2 regions of the Salinimonas sediminis genome follow, and region 1 is predicted to be linked to the other one. Evidence: riboswitches for the same ligand, from Rfam matches in the RefSeq annotation. Region 1 holds a riboswitch; the other holds the start of a gene.

Region 1 (3,964 bases):
GCTTTAGACATAGCATTGTCGCGAATTTGCGCGCCAGGGTGGCCTTTGGCCAAATCAGCCGCGTGCGCTGCAATTTTGTAGGTAATCAGGCCTTGTTTAACATCTTCTTTATTCGGCAAGCCCAAATGCTCTTTAGGGGTGACGTAGCACAACATGGCGCAGCCATACCACCCAATCATTGCCGCGCCGATGCCGGAGGTAATATGGTCGTAACCGGGCGCTATATCTGTGGTAAGCGGCCCCAATGTATAAAAGGGCGCTTCGTGGCAGTGCTTGAGCTGCTCTTCCATATTTTGTTTGATTAAGTGCATTGGCACGTGGCCAGGGCCTTCAATCATTACCTGCACATCGTGTTCCCAGGCGATTTTGGTGAGCTCACCCAGGGTACGCAACTCAGCAAACTGAGCTTCGTCGTTGGCATCGGCCACGGAGCCGGGCCGTAGGCCATCGCCTAACGAAAGCGACACATCATAGCGGGCGCAAAGTTCACAAATTTCCGCAAAATGCGTATACAAGAAGCTCTCTACATGATGGCTTAAGCACCATTTGGCCATAATCGCTCCCCCCCGCGACACAATCCCGGTCACCCGCTTGGCGGTCATTGGCACAAAGGCTAGGCGCACCCCGGCGTGAATCGTGAAGTAGTCTACGCCCTGTTCAGCCTGCTCTATGAGGGTGTCTTTGAACACTTCCCAGGTGAGCGCTTCGGCTACCCCGCCCACTTTTTCCAGGGCCTGATAAATGGGGACTGTCCCCAGCGGGACCGGGCTGTTACGAAGCAGCCATTCACGGGTTTCATGGATATTGCGGCCAGTAGACAGATCCATAATCGTGTCGGCGCCCCAGCGGGTGGACCACACCAGCTTTTCGACCTCCTCTTCAATCGAGGAGGTTACCGCTGAGTTGCCAATATTGGCGTTCACTTTTACTAAAAAATGGCGGCCGATAATCATCGGTTCTGATTCAGGGTGGTTAATGTTGGCGGGGATAATCGCACGGCCGGCAGCTACCTCCTGGCGCACGAATTCCGGCGTTATTTGTGGCGGCAAATGCGCCCCAAAACTTTCGCCGGGGTGCTGTTGGGTCAGCATGGGGTCGGTAACGCTGGCCCGGCCCATATTTTCCCGAATAGCAATATATTCCATTTCCGGGGTAATTATTCCCTGGCGAGCGTAATGTAGCTGGGTTACGCATTTGCCTTGTTGGGCTACAAGCGGGGCCCGGCGGCGGGAAAAACGTAGCTCATCCAGGCTGATATCCCGTTCGCGAGCCTGGGCGTAGGTGGAACTTACGCCGGCCATAGTATGGGTATCACCACGCTCGGCTATCCAGCCGTGGCGCATCGCGGCCAAACCTTGATTTACATCTATGTGCTGCTGAGGATCGCCATACGGGCCTGATGTGTCGTAAACCGGCACTGCACAGTTCGGCTCGCTTTCGGTATCACTGATACGGGTGTCGCTTAGCTGAATATGGCGCATGGGCACCTGGATATCAGCGCGGGAGCCGGTATGGTATTGACGGGTAGCGTTCGGATAGGCTTCGCCGGCGAGTTGGCGAATAAAGTCTTGCGCCTGCTGGCGTTGTTGACGACGGTGTGACATAGCATTTTATTCCTACATTCAGGGTTAAAAAAATGCTTGTCAGGAGTAGTTGAAAAAGACGTTTACACCATAGCGCGAAAAGTAGTCGAATAAACAATACGACGATGGCTGGCGTAAACTGGTCTTGTTCCCTTCGCAGGTATTAGCCTGATCAGGTTCAACGGATCCCGCAATTGCGGTCTCAGCTCATAATTAAAGGCCGTAGCAAATAATTATGGAGCACTCCGACAAGAAGTTGGCTTTCAGTATAAGAACAAACCGGCGTTAACATCAACCCCTGTAACAGGCTAAAACATATTAATAATAAGATTAAAATAGCGGCAACCACCCGGCCGGGCTAGTGATAAAGCCGAGATTCTGGTAGTCTGAATAGGAATGATTGTTATTTCAGTTAGTTTTATAGTTAATTTCTCTGGCGGCAGCTTTTGGGCTGGGGTATAAAGCCTGACGGATAACCATAAAACCAACGCATCAAGAGAAGTATTATGACTCTGTGGGATTTACCAAGCAAAAAGCTGGCAGTGATCACCAAGATCCACAACGATCTCTACGCCAATGTTATAGAACGCCTTAGCGAGATGGGCGTGGAAGAGGGTCGTGATGTGCAGTGTGTCCGCAAAGGACCGCTCGGTGGGCCGGTGGTGCTGCAACTTGGCGGCAGTATTTTCGCGATAGAGCAGGATCTGGCAAGTAAGATCGAAGTCGCCCCTCACGCATAACACTTACCCAATACACCGACACGCAGGAACTTATTTCTTCATGCAACGCATTTTAATGGTGGGGAAACCCAACTCCGGTAAGAGCTTACTGTTTAATCAGTTAACCGGACTAAGACAAAAGGTCGCCAATTACCCTGGGGTAACGGTTGAAGTTAAACGCGGCCAATGCCAGAACTATGAAATTGTCGATTTACCGGGCACCTATACATTAAGGGGCTTGTCCCGGGATGAAGAGATTGCAGTACAGGAAATTAAAGGTGCCATAGACCGGGACGATACTGCGCTGGTGCTATGTGTGCTGGATGCCACCCGCCTTGAGCGTAGCCTGGTGTTGGGTTTACAGGTTCAAAAGCTGGCTCGTGAACGCAATAAATCGGTGCTGTTTGCCCTTAATTTTATTGATGAGGTACACCGGGTAGGCGAAAGTATTGATACCGATGCCTTGTCCGCCGAATTGGGCAGCCCGGTGGTGGCATTGTCGGCCCGCACCCTGGAAAACCTTCACGAGTTTAAACAAGCCATGTTGGGCTACGCGGCTGATCCGCAGTCAATTCTGCCCACACGTTCACTACAAGAAGGTGAACTGGCAGCCAAACGTAGCCACCAGCTAGCAAACCAATTCGGCATGCAGTTGGATGTCGTACTGAAAAACCAAAATAGCGTTGACCGTTTTTTATTAAATAGCTGGACCGGCAGTATCGCCTTTCTGGCGGCGATGTTTGTTTTGTTCCAAAGTATTTTCACCCTGGCTACCCCGTTAATGGATGGGGTGGAGTTTTTAATTGCGGATGTGGCGGAAAAAGTCAGTGCAGTTACCCCGGTGGGGATTTTTGCTGACTTCATGAACGACGCCATCTTTGGCGGATTGGGCTCGTTTTTAGTGTTTGTACCGCAAATTATGGTATTGACCCTGATTATCGGGTTGCTGGAAGACAGTGGCTACCTGGCCCGGGCGGCACTGATGTGCCATCGGCCGCTAAGTTTCTTTGGATTATCCGGGCGTAGTTTTATTCCCTATTTATCGGGACATGCCTGTGCGATACCCGCGATTATGGCAGCCCGCACAATTGAGTCGCCGCATAAACGTCTGATTACGATGATGACGATTCCATTAATGTCGTGTTCTGCACGCTTACCCGTTTATGCATTGCTGGTGGCTGTGTTGGTGCCACGTGACGGTACTTTCTTAGGTATTTTCGACTTGCAGGGCGCCGCGTTTTTCGGCCTATACTTTTTCGGAATTATAACCGCGCTGATTGTTAGCCAGGTGTTGAACAAAGCTATGCCGCGGGATCTGGAAGACTCTGACATGCCATTTATTCTGGAGTTACCCACCTATCGGATGCCACATTGGAAACCACTGATGCACCGGGTGCTCGGCAGTGGGACAGCGTTTATCCGCCGCGCCGCGCCCATTATCTTTATGGTTTCGGTAGGTATCTGGGTGCTGGGCTATTTCCCCCTTAACAGCAATTTGCAAACCTCATGGCTGGGCCAGATAGGCCAGTTTATTGAGCCGGTTTTTACTCCTATGGGACTCGACTGGCGCTATGGTATTGCTATTTTAATGTCATTCTTAGCCCGTGAAGTATTTGTAGGTGCGCTGGGAACCCTGTTTGGTATGGACGATGCGGATGACAA
Region 2 (3,964 bases), 1.3 Mb from region 1:
TTGATACGTTCAATAAACGCTTTAATTGGTTCAATATATTGGTTTGCTAACGGATACAGCGAAATTTCTACCATTACTTGCATTGTATATTCTCCTAAAACTGGTAATTAACGGTTACACCGTACTGACGCCCATCGGCCAGTTGATAATAAGGTTCTGCAAACGCGTATTCGTCTCTGGGATCATTACTGAATCCTCCGAAGCCGCGTACATAGTAGGTTTTGTCAAACGCGTTGTTTACCCACAAAGACGTATTCCAATTTCCTTGTTGCCACACCAGTTGGGTATTAACCAATGTCGTTGAAGGCGACATTACGTCGTGACCGTCAGAAAAGCGATAGCGGTCTTTAAAATCTATATCTAACCGCCAACTAAGGGTGTCGGACAGGATGAGATCACTGTATATATTGGCGGTCCAGCGAGGGGCCTGAGCCTGTTGCTGTTCATCTACAAACTCTCCTTTGGCATTAGTGTATTGCTCGAAGCTGGCATCCAGATACCCTACACTTGCCTGTAACTGCCACTGGGCCGATGCTTGCCATGATACTTCGGCTTCGGCGCCCCGGTTGGTGCCCAAATCAGCGTTATCAATAATATCGATAAAGTCCGGCGTGCCGTCCTCCCGTAACAACACATCAAAATCGTTTACCTGTGTGTTGTCCCGGCGCATATAAAATACCGCGGCCCGAACAGACGCCTCAGGCACCAGTAAAGGCCCTTTTACGCCAAGCTCGTAGTTCCAGTTGTATTCAGCATCAAAGAAGCGGTTGTCATTGGTAACCCGCTGCGCCGGATTAATCCCTGCCCCTTTGAAGCCACGAGATACACTGGCATACCACAAATGTTCCCCTGCACTATACTGCAACGCCACTTTGCCGCCCTCCATTGAGGTATCGTGGCTCTGCTTAAGCCCCTGATTATCCGCATAATCAAAGTCGTAATTTTCTAATCGAAGCCCTAACACCAACGTCAGAGCGTCGGTCAGCGTGGTGTGGGTTTCGCCATACAGCGCTTTAGTGGTCGGCGTGTATTCACTGGCAAAGTCAGTCACATCATAAGTGTATTGACGCAGCAGCGACTCTTCCGAACCCTTAAAGTGAGCCCCGATTGTCCAGCTGGTGGTATCGTTAAATAACCGTAAGGAATCTGCCGAGGTAAACCGTATTTCTGCTGTTTGCGTGTCAATATCTCTGAAATAGGCATCAAACGACGTGTAACCTAAAGGATGGAAGCCGGTGTAAGTCCAGTCTTCATCATACCCATAGGCAAGATTATGGCTGGCGTGAGTCAGCACTAATTTAAGCTGGCCCGCCGTATAATCGGTGGTTAAGCTAACACTCAGAGCATGGGTCTGCTGCGTATCAAACCCCGGCTCGTCCGCCAAACTAATACGGTTATTATCCAGTGAGAACCCATCATAACCGTTATCAATATCGTACCAGCGGTAACTAACATCTGCGGTGGTACGGCTATCAACATCCCACTGCAACGCCAGACGTGCAGCAGTTTCATCAATATTGTTTGTGTCATCACGGTTTAGGTACTGGTTGTGTACGAAGCCATCACTGCGGTTGTGCATAAGACTCGCCCGATAGCGTACGCCCTCGGCCAGACTTTGGCCGGTAGCTCCTTCAAACCGATAGCTACTTTTATTGCTTGCGCGTAGCTGAACATGGCTAGTCTGATCTTCATCAGGCTGGGCGCTTACAATTTTTATTGCGCCGGCTAATGCACCAGTACCGAATAAAGTCGACTGGGGGCCGCGGAATACCTCTACCTGTTCGGTATCAAACAGCACACCTGCTGCGCCCAACCCGGAAAAGTCAAAATCATCGACCAGGAAACTCACTGAAGGGTTTATCGGCTCAGCAAACTGTGACCGTTCGCCAATACCACGAATTTGCACAAACCGCCCCCGGGAAGCCCCTGAGGCAAAGTTCACATTTGGTGCAATGTTTAGTACATCATCAAGATATTCTGCCTGGCGGCTCTGTAAGCGGGCCTGACCCAGCACGGTTGCACTGCTACTTAACAGCGCAAGGCTGACCTGGCGAAAGTCTGAGGTAACGACGATTCTTTCGATATCCGTATTGTCAGTCTCCACACTGTGTGCACCACAGGCTAGGAACGCTAATACGATGGGAGTTTTCTTCATTTGGGATCTCGATTCTTATAGGAGAAAAAAGATCCGGCTTTGCGGCAGGTTATCTGGCTGAGTGTAAACACCATCCCTACGCCGGTATTATCCGGATCAGGTAAAGGGTTCCCACGTGGTGGATCTCAGCCGATAACGGCACCCCTTGGTCTGTAAATCTTGTTTTAGGGGTCTGAGTCTATCAAGTGTGGGTAAATCGTCAAGATTTACCACAATAAGAAAAAGAAACGCCCGCTAATAGTGACGGCGCGGGCGTTCTAAGCAGGTCGTCGAAGACCTTTTTACTGGCGTCTAGTGCGCCATCCTATATACCCAAGTCCAAGCAGCAGCATGGAAATGGCGGTAGGCTCGCTAACATCGGTTAAACTGACATTGGAAAAGGTTACCTGGACATCATCACAACGTCCTGAATCGCAGTCGTTGATAAAAATTATGTCGGTTACCATGCCGCTAATAAACTCATTAACGTCTATTGAAAAAGACTGTGTTGTATTTACCGCGGCATATTGATACGCGGTAATCCCTGCATAATTCTGGGTGCCACCTAACGTGAAAGTGCGGTGGGGATTGTGGTTTTTCTCTTTGTACGAAAAATCGGCAAACCATAAACCCGTAATTTCCGGCATTGTGGCTGTTGCTGAAGCCACATTAATGTCAAAATTCATGATAAATTGGTTGTTATTATTAAGGTTTATTGCCGAACCAAAGGTATCTTGAAGATTAAAACCGAACCACGCATCGTTGAATAACGTAAGTGAGCTATCAGTAGTTGCAAATGTGCCGGTATTCTGGCCTGCTTTGCCAGTGAACGCGATATTGTCAAAGCGCAAAGCAGTCGCATCCACTATAGCGGCCTGGGCCGAAACGGCAGCGCAGTAGCTAAGCGCCAGTAGCATTATTTGCTGTTTGATAGACATCAGGTTTTCCTTCTTAACGGTACGGATAAGCGCAACACATGCACAGGCCAGACGCTTGTTAAGCGTGATGGCGGTCTCGCCCAGTGCAGGTTGAAAAACCGGACGACCTAAACTGATTTCATCAGCTTATGCGTTCATAGTAAGAAAAGGGATTGAACTATGACAGGACACTTTCGGCCGGTTATGGGTTATTTTGCCCGCCATGTATTTCAGAACGGGTACTCTTCTTCTCCCGATAATTGCAAGGAATGTTATGCAGTATAAAGGTTTGTTTTGGTCGGCGGTGGTCCGCGCCATACTGAGTTTACGCCGCGACCAGGGTAAGGCAGAAGCCGCAGATACGACAGGCTTAGCAGCGCTAAACGAGCTGGAAACCGGATTAACCCAACAGAGCCAGCTGGAGCAGCTTTTGACCGCGCTTTGTCCCCCGGCAGATCGTCACCTTCTGGGTCGTTCACTTATTGGCTATTTTGATTTTAATAAGATGGGCAACCTGGTCGTATATGCCATGGCTACGCGTAATATCCAGGCGGCGATGGCGTGCTTTGTTCCTCGGGCGCAGCAGCTTTTTCACAGCGAAGTGGCGCTTACCAAAGATGACGAGGCACCTACGGTTGCATTGCAATGGCAAGCGAGTAACTCAGCGCTGATTGACGATTTACAAATCTATTTCCTATTTGCACTGTTTCGCCATTTAGCGGGCCGGCATTTTGACTTTTCGGCCATCGGGTCACCCCATGACGCTGCAGGCTCTTTATTAGCGCCCCTATCACAAAGTAAGCGCCTGCAAGATACTCAGATACATTTGCGTTTTGCCAGTGAATGGTGTTTACGCCCGTCGTTTTATCATAGCCAGGCTATCGAAAAGCTTTTGGCTCCCACGTTAAGTCAA

What was found. Region 1 has a riboswitch for thiamine pyrophosphate ahead of thiC (phosphomethylpyrimidine synthase ThiC). Riboswitches for the same ligand answer to the same signal wherever they lie in the genome.
Region 2: it holds a riboswitch for thiamine pyrophosphate, as region 1 does, so the genes downstream of both, D0Y50_RS05215 (TonB-dependent receptor) here and thiC (phosphomethylpyrimidine synthase ThiC) in region 1, are expected to answer to the same signal.

Annotation. Positions count from the first base shown of each region.
Region 1 is NZ_CP031769.1:4,263,991-4,267,954, reverse strand. It holds gene thiC (phosphomethylpyrimidine synthase ThiC) at 1-1,604, opposite strand, end outside; TPP riboswitch at 1,716-1,841, opposite strand; gene D0Y50_RS18680 (FeoA family protein) at 2,090-2,323, shown strand; gene feoB (ferrous iron transporter B) at 2,364-3,964, shown strand, end outside.
Region 2 is NZ_CP031769.1:1,150,488-1,154,451, reverse strand. It holds gene D0Y50_RS05220 (hypothetical protein) at 1-83, opposite strand, end outside; gene D0Y50_RS05215 (TonB-dependent receptor) at 95-2,155, opposite strand; TPP riboswitch at 2,212-2,311, opposite strand; gene D0Y50_RS05210 (hypothetical protein) at 2,437-3,072, opposite strand; gene D0Y50_RS05205 (helix-turn-helix domain-containing protein) at 3,326-3,964, shown strand, end outside.